DNA from 2 places in the Mesorhizobium sp. M1143 genome. Region 1 is predicted to be linked to the other one. Evidence: predicted binding sites of a transcription regulator. Region 1 holds the regulator's gene; the other holds the start of a gene.

Evidence for each region. Region 1 encodes LexA, which represses DNA repair genes until DNA is damaged. Its sites were predicted from a motif close to TGTTCNNNNTGTGTTCNG; they were not measured.
Region 2: a site for LexA is predicted at 3,909-3,926, ahead of parE (DNA topoisomerase IV subunit B). Genes of this name have one in related genera too.

What each region holds. Positions count from the first base shown of each region.
Region 1 is NZ_JAMYMJ010000025.1:57,020-63,869, reverse strand. It holds gene NKH35_RS18100 (ComEC/Rec2 family competence protein) at 1-969, shown strand, start outside; gene lexA (transcriptional repressor LexA) at 963-1,760, opposite strand; gene NKH35_RS18090 (GntR family transcriptional regulator) at 1,966-2,730, opposite strand; gene kynU (kynureninase) at 2,899-4,146, shown strand; gene kynA (tryptophan 2,3-dioxygenase) at 4,252-5,088, opposite strand; gene NKH35_RS18075 (AMP-binding protein) at 5,085-6,710, opposite strand.
Region 2 is NZ_JAMYMJ010000004.1:39,663-46,512, reverse strand. It holds gene NKH35_RS04770 (CpaE/TadZ family protein) at 1-1,039, opposite strand, end outside; gene NKH35_RS04765 (hypothetical protein) at 1,084-1,350, opposite strand; gene NKH35_RS04760 (type II and III secretion system protein family protein) at 1,355-2,755, opposite strand; gene cpaB (Flp pilus assembly protein CpaB) at 2,834-3,739, opposite strand; gene parE (DNA topoisomerase IV subunit B) at 3,996-6,050, shown strand; gene NKH35_RS04745 (FUSC family protein) at 6,153-6,850, shown strand, end outside.

The DNA of each region.
Region 1 (6,850 bases):
ATGACCTCGATCATCGCCGGCAGTGCAACCTTGCTGTTCGCCATCTGGCATTTTCAGCGTGTGTCGCCGCTCAGCCTGATCGCCAATCTGGCCGTGATGCCGATTGTTTCGTTGATCGTCATGCCCTTTGCCGTGCTCAGCGCACTGGCGATGCCGTTCGGCGCCGACGGGCCGTTCCTCTATGTGATGGGCAAGGGTCTGATGGCGATGATCGCTATATCGGCCTGGATTTCCGAGCGCTCGCCGGTCGACGCCGTCGGGCTGATCTCCATCCGCTCGGTGCTGTTGGTGGCAGTCGCCCTCGTCATCGCCACCATGGCCACCACCTGGCTCAGGCTGGCGGCCGTGCCTTTCGCGCTGGCCGGCCTGTTGACGGTGCCGCAGGTGCTTACGCCCGACGTGCTCATATCCGAGGACGCACATTTGGTGGCCATGCAGATCGGTGGCGGCGAACTCGCCCTCAACCGCGAACGCTCCAACGAATTCACCACGGACAATTGGAAACGGGCGCTGCGGGCCGAAACCATTATCCCGCCCGAGATTTTCGAGGCAACAGATACGCGGTTCGATCTCGATCCGCTCGATCTGCCGCCCGGCTCGCCCTTCTATTGCACCGGCGATCTCTGTATCGCTCGACACCCTTCCGGAGCCATTGTAGCTCTTGCGAAAGACCGCAAGACGGCGCGGCCGGCCTGTGCCTTCGCGAGCCTGATCGTCATCGATGACGCCACCGCCTACAATCCGTGCCGCGACCCGCTGGTCCTGGTCGTGACGAAGAAACAGCTGGCCCGCGACGGCAGCGCCGCCGTCTTCTTCGATCCGCAATCGGCAGCGGCAGCGCCAACCATCCGGTTCGCCGTCGACAAGCCGTATCGCCCCTGGCACGAGCAACGCCGCTTCTCCCGCGACGCGCGCGGCCTGCCGCCTTACAACCAGCGTGAAAAGTACAAACCCAAGCCGGCTCAGTAGCGCCGGATCAATCCGACAAGCTTGCCCTGCACCTTCACCCTGTCCGGTCCAAAAATGCGGGTCTCGTAGGCCGGGTTGGCGGCTTCCAGGGCGATCGAGGCGCCCTTGCGGCGGAAGCGTTTCAGGGTCGCTTCCTCATCGTCGACCAACGCCACCACGATCTCGCCGGGGCTGGCTGTGTCGGCATTGCGGATGATGACCGTGTCGCCATCGAAAATGCCGGCCTCGATCATCGAATCGCCCTTGACCTCGAGCGCGTAGTGTTCACCGCCCATGATCATGTCGGGCGGCACCGAGATCGAATGGGTCTGATGCTGGATGGCGTCGATCGGCACGCCGGCGGCGATGCGTCCCATCACCGGGATTGAAATCGCGGAAACGGCATCGTCATTGCCGGCAGACATCGAACGCGACGGCGAGCCCGCCTTGATCTGGCGGCCGAGACCGCCTTGGCCCATCCCGCCTTGGCCCATCCCGCCTTGTCCTTGGCCGCCTTGCCCTTGGCCGGCTTGACCAAGACTGCCCTGAATGACGCTCGGCGAAAACTTCCTCGCCGCGTTGAGGCCTGGTGCGATCGAGTCGGGCAGCCGCAGCACTTCCAGCGCGCGCGCCCGGTTCGGCAGCCGGCGAATGAAACCGCGCTCCTCAAGCGCCGTGATCAGGCGGTGGATGCCGGACTTGGAGGCGAGGTCGAGCGCTTCCTTCATCTCGTCGAAGGACGGCGGGATTCCGCTCTCCTTCAGGCGTTCATGGATGAACATCAGAAGCTCATGTTGTTTGCGCGTCAGCATCGCGGCCCCCAAGGGTTCTGAAACCAGAATCAGAAAAAACAAACCCAGAACAAACACTATCTGTTCCAGTTGTGTTCCGCAACCTTTTAAAGTTTAATGAATGTGTTGACGTTTTGTTCAGCGTAACGTTCGGCGCTGCGAGCGCCGCCTGCGCCCAGTTGCCAGCAACGGGGTGAAACGAAGACAAAGTGCCCTGCGTCGTCGGCTACGATCGCCGCTTCCTTTTCGGACGGGGCTGCGCAGCATCCGCGCGGGGTTCTCTCTGGGCATAGACCCGCAGCGTGTAGCCGATGTGAGCGGTCATCAGAGTTTTCGCACGTTCGACGTCGCGATCGAGGGCCGCTTCCATCAGGGCGGTATGGTGTTCGATCGCCACGGCGTCGCGCAGGGCCGCCACGGCCTTCCGGTGTCCGTCCGTGCGGCCGGCGGCGGCGCGCAGCGTCGGGGCCAGACCCAGAAAGCGGTGATGGCGATGCAATTGGTCGGAAATCGTTGCATTGAAGCGCAGCAGCCAGCTGGATGTCGCGGCACTGAGCAGCGCCGCATGGAAGGCATCGTGTTTTTCGTACCACGCGTCGACCGCATCATCCGATGGATCGTCGAGAACAGACCCGCACCGTGAGAGACGATAGTGGGCGGCAACGACCGCGTCTTCCCACTCACGGTCGCCCTTCTCGATCGATTCCACCAGCAGGGGCAGTTCGACCACCAGCCGCGCACGCGCCAAATCCTCGAGCTCCGCCCGAGAGACGGGAGCGACCGCAAACCCGCGGTTGCTGATGGCGGTCACAAGCCGTTCCGCCTCCAGCCGCGACAGCGCCTCGCGCAACGGCGTCCAGCCGATGCCGTAGGTGTTGCGCAGCGTGCTCAGCTTCAACGGCGCGGCAGGCGCCAGCCGGGTCGCAAGAATATCGCGCCTGAGCAGGCGATAGGCCACTTCCGTCTTCGAGGTCTGCTCGTCATCCAGCATCGTGATCCATCAGACATAAACGCTCGGGCGGATCATTATATATCAAAGCCTTTCAATGGGTGAATTATATATAATGTTTGACAGTTCAAGGGCGACCACTCAAGATCGCCGGCATGTTTGGGCGGCAGGCTCCGCCGCGCGCGTTTGTCCATGGAGGGGCGCCGGATCATGAGCACGACACCCGATCTCGCTACAATCGAAGCAATGGATGCCGCCGATCCGCTGCGCTCCATGCGTGAACGCTTTGTCTTGCCGCAAGGCGTGATTTATCTCGACGGCAATTCCCTGGGCGCCGCGTCAGCGGTCGTCTTCAGCGAACTGCAGCAGGCCGCCACGCAGGAATGGGCGCACGACCTCATTCGCGCCTGGAACACCGCCGGCTGGTTCAACATGCCGGTGGAACTCGGAGATCAGCTCGGGCGACTGATCGGCGCGGCTGATGGGCAGACGGTGGTCTGCGACACAACCTCGATCAACATCTACAAGCTGCTGCACGCAGCGCTCGGCATGCGGCCGGATCGGTCGGTCATCGTTGCCGAGGGCGACAGTTTCCCGACCGACCTCTACATGGCCGAAGGCGTCGCCTCGACCCGGCCGGGAACGCGGCTGCGGCTGGAGGGCGTCGACGCGGCCGCAATCGAGGAGCTGATCGACGACAGCGTTGCCGTCATCCTGGTCAACCACGTCAACTACAAATCCGGCCAGTTGCGCGACATGGCGGCGCTGACGCGCAAGGCACATGACGCCGGCGCGCTGATCATCTGGGATCTCTGCCACACGGCCGGCGCCTTGCCGGTCGAACTTGACCGTGCCAATGCCGATTTCGCCGTCGGCTGCACCTACAAATACCTCAATGGCGGCCCGGGCTCGCCGGCCTTCATCTACGCGGCCGAGCGCCACCATGGTGATATCAGCCAGCCGCTCAGCGGCTGGTGGGGCCATGCGCGGCCCTTTGCCTTCGAGCAGGGCTTTGCCGTCGGCAGCGGCATTCGCCGCTTCCTGTGCGGAACGCAGCCGGTGCTGTCGATGCGGGCGCTCAAGGGCGCGCTCGATATCTGGAACGACGTCGATATGGCGGCGGTGCGCAGAAAAAGCATCGCGCTGACCGACCTGTTTATCCAGCTCGTCGAAGCCAGATGCGGCGCCTACCGGCTTGAACTGGAAAGTCCTCGCGACGGCAGCCAGCGCGGCAGCCAGGTGTCGTTCCTCCATCCGCATGGCTATCAGGTGATGCGCGCGCTGATCGAGCGCGGCGTGATCGGCGATTTCCGGGCGCCGTCGACCATCCGTTTCGGCTTCACGCCGCTCTATGTCGGATATGGCGATGTCTGGCAGGCGGTCGAAGTCCTGGAGGATATTCTGCGCACCGGCGCCTGGCAGGACGCCCGCTTCGCGGTGAAGACCGCGGTTACGTGAGAAACCAGAGCAATTTCAGGAAAAGTGTGAAGCGGTTTTCCGTCCGAAATTGCGTCAATCAAAGAGCTAGAGCATTTCGCCGTTTCCGTTAAACGGTGAAATGCTCTAGAGCCGGGTGCGGACCGTCCAGAGCTCCGGAAACAGCACGACCTCCAGCATCTTCTTCAGATAGGAGGCGCCTGAGGTGCCGCCGGTGCCGCGCTTCAAGCCGATGATGCGCTCGACCGTTGTGACGTGGTTGAAGCGCCAGCGGCGGAAGTAATCCTCGAAGTCGACCAGCTTCTCGGCCAGTTCGTAGAGCATCCAGTAGCGCTGCGGGTCGCGGTAGACGGTTTGCCAGGCAGCCAGCACGTCTTCGTTCTCACCGCGCGTCTCGCGCCAGTCCGTGCGCCCGGCATCGGCGCCGATGTCGAAGCCATTGCGCGCCAAAAGCAGAAGCGCCTCGTCGTACAGCGACGGCGTGGCCAGGATCGCTTCCAGCCTGTCCGTAAGATCGCGCCGGTGCTTGTGCGGCCCGAGCATGGCTAGGTTGCGGTTGCCGGCCATGAACTCGATGGCGCGGTACTGCCACGACTGGAAGCCCGAGGATTGGCCGAGCGCGTCGCGAAACTCGGTGTATTCGCTTGGCGTCATCGTGCGCAGCACGTCCCAGGCATTGTTGAGCTGCTCGAAGATGCGCGCGACGCGCGACAGCATCTTGAAGCTCGGTTCGAGGCGGTCGGCGCGGATCGAGCGGATCGCGGCGCCGATCTCGTGCAAAGCGAGCTTCATCCACAATTCCGATGTCTGATGCTGGATGATGAACAGCATCTCGTCATGGGCCGAAGACAGCGGCGCCTGCGCATCGAGCACCTTGTCCAGCTGCAGATAGTCGCTGTAGGACATCCGCTCCTTGAACGACATCTGCGCGCCATCGGACGCCGGATCGTGCGGCTTAATCAATTGCTCTTCTCCGCGCGCAACCGGAAGCGCTGGATCTTGCCGGTCTGGGTTTTGGGCAAGGCGTCGATGAACTTCACCGAACGCGGATATTTGTAGGGCGCGATCGTTGCCTTGACGTGGTCCTGCAGGCGTTTGACGGTCAATGCGTCCGGCGAAACACCTTGCACAAGCACGATATGCGCCTCGACGATCTGGCCGCGTTCACCGTCCTCGGCGCCGGTCACCGCGCATTCGGCGACGTCGGGATGCGAGAGCAGCGCCGCTTCGACCTCGGGGCCGGCGATGTTGTAGCCGGCGCTGACGATCATGTCGTCGGAACGCGCGGCGAAGTGGAAGAAGCCATCCTCGTCCTGCGTGAACGTATCGCCGGTGAGATTCCAGCCGTCGCGGACATAGTCCTTTTGCCTGGCATCGGCCATGTAGCGGCAGCCGGTCGGGCCGCGCACCGCCAGCCGGCCAGCAGAGCCGCGCGGCAACTCCCGCATCTCGTCATCGACGATGCGTGCCAGATAGCCGCCGACTGGTTTGCCGGTGGAGGCCGGCTTCATGTCGTCGAAGCGGTTGGAGATGAAGATATGCAGCATCTCGGTGGCGCCGATCCCATCGAGGATCGGCTTGCCGGTCTTCTCAGTCCATTCCTCGAAGACAGGCGCCGGCAGCGTCTCGCCCGCCGAAACCGCGACGCGCAGCGAGGACAGGTCAGCGCCTTGATCCATGGCCTTGAGCATGGCCCGATAGGCGGTTGGAGCGGTGAAGGAAATGGTCGCTTTGTAGGTCTCGATGATGTGGATCATGTTGGGTGGCGTCGCCTGTTCCAGCAACGTCGCCGCGGCGCCGAAACGCAGCGGGAAGATGGCGAGCCCGCCAAGACCGAAGGTAAAGGCAAGGGGCGGGGAGCCGACGAAGATGTCGTCGGGCGTCACCTCCAGGATTTCGCGGGCATAGGCGTCGGCGACGATCAGCAGGTCGCGGTGGAAATGCATCGTCGCCTTCGGCACGCCGGTGGTGCCGGAGGTGAAGCCGAGCAGGGCGACATCGTCGCGGCCGGTGTTGACGGCAGTGAAGGTGACCGGCTTGTCGAGGGCGGCGCGGTCGAGTTCCGCGTCATGGTTGGCCGTGCCGTCGAAGCCAATGACCTGCTTGAGATACGCACTGCCCTTGGCGCAGGCGGTCATCTCGTCCATCAGCCTTGTATCGCAAAGCGCAACCGTGATTTCCGCCTTGTCGACGATCTTGGCGAGTTCGCCGGCGCGCAGCATCGGCATGGTGTTGACGACCACCGCGCCAACCTTGGTGGCGGCCAGCCAACAGGCGACCATGGCCGGGTTGTTGGCCGAGCGGATCAGCACCCGGTTGCCCGGCTTGACGCCATAATTCTCGACCAGGGCATGGGCGAGCCTGTTGGTCCAGTCGGACAGTTCCTTGTAGGTGCGGCGGCGGCCATTGCCGATCAGCGCGGTGTGGTCGCCGAACCCTTTTTCGACCAGCCTGTCGGTCAATTCGACGCCGGCATTTATGTGGTCGGGATAGTCGAAGCCGTCGAGCAAAAACTCCGGCCATTGCTCCGGCGGCGGCAGGTTGTCGCGCGTGAATGTGTCGATATGCGCTGATGGCCCAAGCATTTTCGGCTGCCCCTGTCTGCCTCGCGCCCATGGCTGAACAAGGCGCAGGATCGCACCAGTCGAAATTTGTTTCAAGCCTAAAATGTTTTTAGGTCGCAGGATTGACGCCGCCCTGTTCGGCGGCCATTCCTGTCGACTGA
Region 2 (6,850 bases), on a different contig from region 1:
GGTAATTGTTGGAGATGCCGCCGACGAAATGCTCGCCCAGGATTTCCTGGACATCCGCCTGCTTGATGCCGTTGTCGAACATCTTCTGCTCGAAACGATTGACGATGACGTTCGGCTTCACTTCCTTGCCGGCCGTCTCGTAGACCGCCTGGATCAGCCGCTGCGTGTGGCGCAGGCATGGCACCGTCATTTCGGCGACGATGTAGAGCTTGTTGGAGCCGAGCAGCACCGTCTCCGTCCACGGAAACCAGGTGCGCGGCATGTCGATGACGACGTTATCGAAATAGGCCGAGACGAGATCGAGCATGCGCACCACGACATCGGTCTTGAACGAGCGCATTTCCGACGGATGCGTTGGCGCCGCCAGCACGCAGAGCCCGCTCGCATGCTTGGACAGCATCACATCCAGCAGCTGACGGTCGAGGCGCTCGGGCTGGTTCTCGATTTCGGTGATGTCGAAGCGCGGCTCGAGGTCGAGATATTCGGCGCAGGCGCCTTGCTGGAAATTGAGGTCGACCACGCAGGTCGACGCGCCGCGCGTCACCGAATGATGCAGCTGGAAGGCGGTCTGCAGCGCCAGCGTCGTGGTGCCGACGCCGCCGGCGGCCGGCATGAAGGTATAGATCTGCGACTCGGTGTTTTCCTCGCGCCCCGGCCCTTGCAGCGCGCGCACGACCGACCGCACCAGATCGGCGGTGGTGATCGGCTTGACCAGGAAATCGGCGACCTGGAGCTGCACCAGGATACGCACTGCGGCTGCGTTGAATTCCTGGGTGACGACGACCACCGGAACGCGGCCTTCAAGCCGGCGCATGATGCGCTGCAGCGACTCGATCTCTTCCAGCTTTGCCGCATCCATGTCGACGATGAGCGCGCCGAAATCGGCTTCCTGGACCTCGCCGCGCAGTTCGGTAATGTTCTTCTCGACGGTCGAAAGCTGGATCACCTCCGAGGCCGCGAACGCGGTGCGCGTATCCTGCGCAAAGGTCCGGTCGCTGGACACCAGCAGGATCTTCTTGGTCTTGATGCCGCTTGCCATTTTGTCAGCCTGTCAGGTCATTCCCGGTCAAATCACCGGGCAAATCAATCGGTTGTCGCTGTCGGTTGCACGGCCTTGGCAGCAGCAGCCTGGTCGGCGGCGTTGACTGCCGCCTCACTGCGCTGCGCCGGCACCAGCAGCCTGGTGTTCTGGACGCCGTATTTCCAGGGATCGACCATCTGCATGGCCGTATTGGCGGCCTGTGCGTTGCCGGCGGCAATCGTCGGTCCCTCGGAGCGGACATAGTCGTCGCTGGTGCAGCCGCCGGCGAGGCCGGCGATCAGCAGGGCGATGCATGATTCCACGCGCATGGCTTCAATCCTTCGGCAGGTCGAGGAAATGCCCGACGGTGGTGACCGCGGCCGGCTGTGCCGTACTGCCGCTGGCCATTGCCACTGCACGATTGGCTTCGGACGATTTCACTTCCTCGGTGTTGTTGAGGAAATAGTCGACATTGCTGGCCGGCTGCGTGCCGTCGGTCGGCTCGAGCAGCTTCTTCGACGGATCGACCGGCTTGACCAGATAGGGGGTGACGATGATCACCAGATCGGTCTCGCGCCGCTGATAGGATTTGGAGGAGAACAGCGAGCCGAGCACCGGCAGCTTGCCGAGGCCGGGAAGACGCGACGTGGTGATGTCGTTCTGTGACTGCAGCAGGCCGGCGATCATGAAGCTCTGGCCGTTCTTCAGGTCGACCGATGTCCTGGCGCGGCGCACGATAAAGCCCGGCACCGAGATATTGCCGATATTATAGGAGGCCGAAGCATCGATCGAGGACACTTCCGGCGCGATGTCGAGGCTCACCAGCCCGTCCTTGAGAACCGTCGGCGTGAAGTCGAGGCTGACGCCGTATTTCTTGTAGCTGACGGAAATCTTGCCATTGTCCTCGGAGACCGGGATCGGGAACTCGCCGCCGGCGAGAAAGCTTGCCGTCTGGCCCGAACGGGCGATCAGGTTCGGCTCGGCCAGCCGCCGGGCGAGACCACGTTCCTCCAGGGCCTTGATGGCGACGTCGATCGACAGGCCATTGGACAGCAGCCGGCCGATGATCTCGCCATTGCCGGCTCCCGGCACCGAGCCCGGCTCGATGGTGACGTCCCGCCCGCCAATGCCGTAAGCAAAATTGGCGCTGTATTTGGCGCCGAGATCCTGTCCGGCCTGGCGATTGATCTCGACGAAGCGGACGTTGAGCTGAACCTGCTGCGAGGACGAGATGTTGACCGAATTGATCACTTCCTCATTGCCGGAGAAACGGCTGGCGATCTTGCTTGCCTTCTCGGCGGCGACGGCGTCATCGGCCTCGCCCGACAGCACGACGCGGCCATTGGCCGAGCCGACCTTGATCTTGGCGTCCGGCACGCTGGCGCGAATGGTGCTGGCCAGCTGGTCGGTGTCCAGCGTCACCTCGATGTCGACGGTGCCGACCAGCTGCTTGTTCTCGTCGAACAGCGCGATGCCGGTGGTGCCGAGATTGTTGCCCAGCACATAGAAGGATTTGTCGGTCAGCGGATTGACGTTGGCGATCTCCGGATCGCCGATGACGATCTGGTAGAAGGCGGCATTGGTCATGACCGTCTTCGGCTTGCCCTTGGCCACCTTGATCGACGCATTGGTTGTCGACGAGACATGGACGATATCGTTGTCGGCCTTGGCTGGCGCGCTGAGGCCGAGCATTGCGGCCGCGGCGAGGCAAGCCGCCACCGCGAGCGCCCGCATTGGGCGCAGTCCTTTCGCCATCTGAAATGCATGAAGTCCCGACATCTGTCCCGTCCCTCGCCCGGTCCCCACCGGCAGTTATTGCTGGTCCCGCGCAGGAACCTGGTATTCTTCGACCTGCGTGCCGCGCGTCACGATGATCGTCTTGAATTTCGGCTTCTCAGGCTCCTTGGTCGCGGCAGTGAACAGCGCGCCGGCAGCGGCCTGGACGCCGGAGGCGACCGATCCGCCGAAGGACGAGATGGTGGTGACGCCGTCCTTGGCGGCCCCTCCGTCTGCGGCCGAGCGGAGCGACAGCGACAAGGTGCCGACGGTGCGGGCAAGCGCCACTTTCTGCGCGCCTTCGGTCGTCACCTCGATGGTGACGGAATTGGCGATCTGCGGTGTGGTCTGGCGCTCGTCGGCGCCCTGCCCCACGGTCAGCACCTTGGCGTCGGAGACGACAATCTCGGAGGTAACGGTCGATCCGGCAGCGCCCTGCGCGTTCTTGGCCACTTCCTGGATTTCGCCCGCATCGCGTGTCAGCACCACGTCGACCCGGTCGCCCGGCATGACGAAGCCGCCGACACCGGCGATCTCGTCGGTGCGGATTGTCACCGCCCGCATGCCGGGCGTCATCATGTTTGATAGCGTCGCGCGGCCGTTCGGCCCCGACAATTTGCTGATCAGCACCGGCTCGTTGACCTCGATCGGCGACAATACCACGCGGCTGCCTTCGGCGAGCAATGCATTGACTGTGGTGAACGCGCCCTGCGGCACCGAATCCTCGGACCATGGGATTTCGCTGAGCTGCGCCCGGTCAAGCTCCATGCCGTAACGCAGCGGCGCGTTGGCCACCACTATGGTCTTGAAGACGACCTTGGGGACGGCGGGCGCCGGGATCGACGCCGTTTTCTCTTCGGCATCGGCCTTGGCCTGGCTTTTCACCCAGAAATCCGCGGCAAAGATTGAAATCGCGCCGAAGACGGCAGCGATGCCAATCATCGTTATGGCCTTGCCCCTCACAACCAACCCCTGACATTCGTGGTCTTTTGTTTTGTTGGAGCGACGCTAGGCCGCTTTGTTAAAGATTCAGGAATCGCGGCCGCTCCGCACGGACCTATTTCCGCCGGCTTGGTTATCGAAAGGTTTTAGGATAAGAAGGGTTTAATCCCCGAACGTAACAGGAACTTCCGTCGCTTGGCGCCGAAAAGCGTGGCAGTATCGACGGGTGATTCGCGGCACGGATTCTATGGTAGGCATGGACGACAACAACGATCTTTTCGGCAATCTGGAAAAGCAGCCCCAACCGGCTCGGACACCTTCGCGCCCGGCCGACCCGCTGGTGCAGGCCACGAAGCGTCCTGCCGCGACCAAGGACGGCAGCGAGGGCTATAGCGCCGCCGACATCGAGGTGCTGGAGGGGCTGGAGCCGGTGCGGCGCCGTCCCGGCATGTATATTGGCGGCACCGACGACAAGGCGATGCACCATCTGTTTGCCGAGGTCATCGATAATTCGATGGACGAGGCGGTCGCCGGCCATGCCACCTTCATCGATGTCGAGCTGTCGGCCGACGGGTTTCTGACCGTCACCGACAATGGCCGCGGCATTCCGGTCGATCCGCATCCGAAATTCAAGAAACCGGCGCTCGAAGTCATCATGACGACGCTGCATTCGGGCGGCAAGTTCGATAGCAAGGTCTATGAGACCTCCGGCGGTCTGCACGGTGTCGGCGTCTCGGTCGTCAATGCGCTGTCGGACCATCTCGAAGTCGAGGTCGCGCGCGGTCGCCAGCTTTACCGCCAAAGGTTCTCGCGCGGCGTTCCGGTGAGCGGGCTGGAGCAGCTCGGCGAAGTGCACAACCGGCGCGGCACCAAAATCCGCTTCCATCCCGACGAGCAGATTTTCGGCAAGGGCGCCGCCTTCGAGCCGGCGCGGCTCTATCGCATGACCCGCTCGAAAGCCTATCTGTTCGGCGGCGTCGAGATCCGCTGGAGCTGCGACCCATCGCTGATCAAGGAAAAGGACCAGACGCCGGCCAAGGCGGAGTTCCATTTCCCCGGCGGCTTGAAGGACTATCTCAAGGCATCGCTCGGCGATGATTTCCAGGTGACCCGCGAAATCTTCGCCGGCAAGAGCGAGAAGCAGGGCGGCCACGGTTCGCTGGAATGGGCGGTGACCTGGTTCGGCGGTGACGGCTTCGTCAACTCCTACTGCAACACAATCCCGACCGGCGAAGGCGGCACGCATGAGGCCGGCTTTCGCAATGTGCTGACGCGCGGGCTTCGGGCCTATGCCGACCTGGTCGGCAACAAGCGCGCCTCGATCGTCACCTCCGAAGACGTGATGATCTCGGCGGCAGGCATGCTGTCGGTGTTTATTCGCGAGCCGGAATTCGTCGGCCAGACCAAGGACAGGCTGGCAACGATCGAAGCCATTCGCATTGTCGAGACCGCCATCCGCGATCCCTTCGACCACTGGCTGGCCGACAATCCGCAGGAAGCCTCCAAGCTGCTGGAATGGGTGATTGCGCGCGCCGACGAGCGGGTGCGCCGGCGCCAGGAAAAGGAAGTGTCGCGCAAGAGCGCGGTGCGCAAGCTGCGCCTTCCCGGCAAGCTCGCCGACTGCACGCAGAATGCCGCCGCGGGCGCCGAACTGTTCATCGTCGAAGGCGACTCGGCCGGCGGCTCGGCCAAGCAGGCGCGCGACCGCGCCAGCCAGGCGGTGCTGCCGCTGCGCGGAAAAATCCTCAACGTCGCCAGCGCCGGCAACGACAAGCTCGCCGCCAACCAGCAGATTTCGGACCTGATTCAGGCGCTCGGTTGCGGCACGCGCTCGAAATACCGCGACGAGGATTTGCGCTACGACCGCGTGATCATCATGACCGACGCCGACGTCGACGGCGCTCACATAGCCTCGCTGCTGATCACCTTCTTCTACCAGGAAATGCCGAACCTGGTGAATGGCGGCCATCTCTATCTGGCGGTGCCGCCGCTCTATTCGATCCGGCAAGGCGGCAAGGTTGCCTATGCCAGGGACGATGCGCACAAGGACGAGCTGTTGCGCACCGAATTCACCGGCCGCGCCAAGGTCGAGATCGGCCGTTTCAAGGGCTTGGGCGAAATGATGGCCGCGCAGCTCAAGGAAACCACCATGGACCCGAGGAAGCGCACGCTGCTCCGGGTCGATGTGATCGACGCCGTGGCGGCGACCAAGGATGCTGTCGACGCGCTGATGGGCACCAAGCCGGAAGCCCGCTTCCGCTTCATCCAGGAACGCGCCGAATTCGCCGCGACGGAAGTGCTGGATATCTGAGCGCCGGCCGACTCTTCGTTTTGACGCAGTTCCGGGCGGAAAACCGTTTCAAACTTTTCCTGGAATTGCTCTAGCCTGCACTTCCGATACGGAGACCAGCTTGTGATCCGGGCGCGGCTGAAGAGCTACTTCGAAACCAGTTTGGCGGGCCTGACGCAGCCCACGCGCTCGGATTGGATTTTCGCCCTGCGCATGGTTTCGGCCGGTCTGATCGCGCTTCTCGCTGCTTACGCGTTGAAACTCGACCACCCGCAATGGGCGATGATGACGGTCTTCATCGTCGCCCAGCCGGTCGCCGGCATGGTGCTGGCGAAAGGTTTTTACCGGCTGCTCGGCACGCTGGCCGGTGGACTTGCGGCGATCGGCATCACCTCGGTTTTCGGCACCAATCCCTGGCTGCTGGTCACGGCGCTGTCCGTCTGGATTGGGCTGTGCACGCTGGTTTCGTCGCTGCTGCGCAATCCGGAAGCCTATGGCGCCGCACTTGCCGGCTATACCGCGATGATCATTGGGCTGCCGGCTTTCGGCCAGCCGCACGTGGTCGTCGATCTCGCTGTCGCGCGCTGCGCCGAGATCGTGCTCGGCATCGTCTGCGCCGGCCTGACCAGCCGGCTGATCCTGCCCAAGCTGGCCGCTGACGCCATCATCTCCAGGCTGAAGCGCAGCATCCTCGACCTTGCAACCTATGCAGGCGGCGCTTTTTCCGGTGGCGACCCGGCGACGCTGGCCGGCCTGCACCGCAAGCTGATCACCGACGCCCAGATGCTGGCCGAGATGCGCGCCTATGCCCGGCTCGAAGC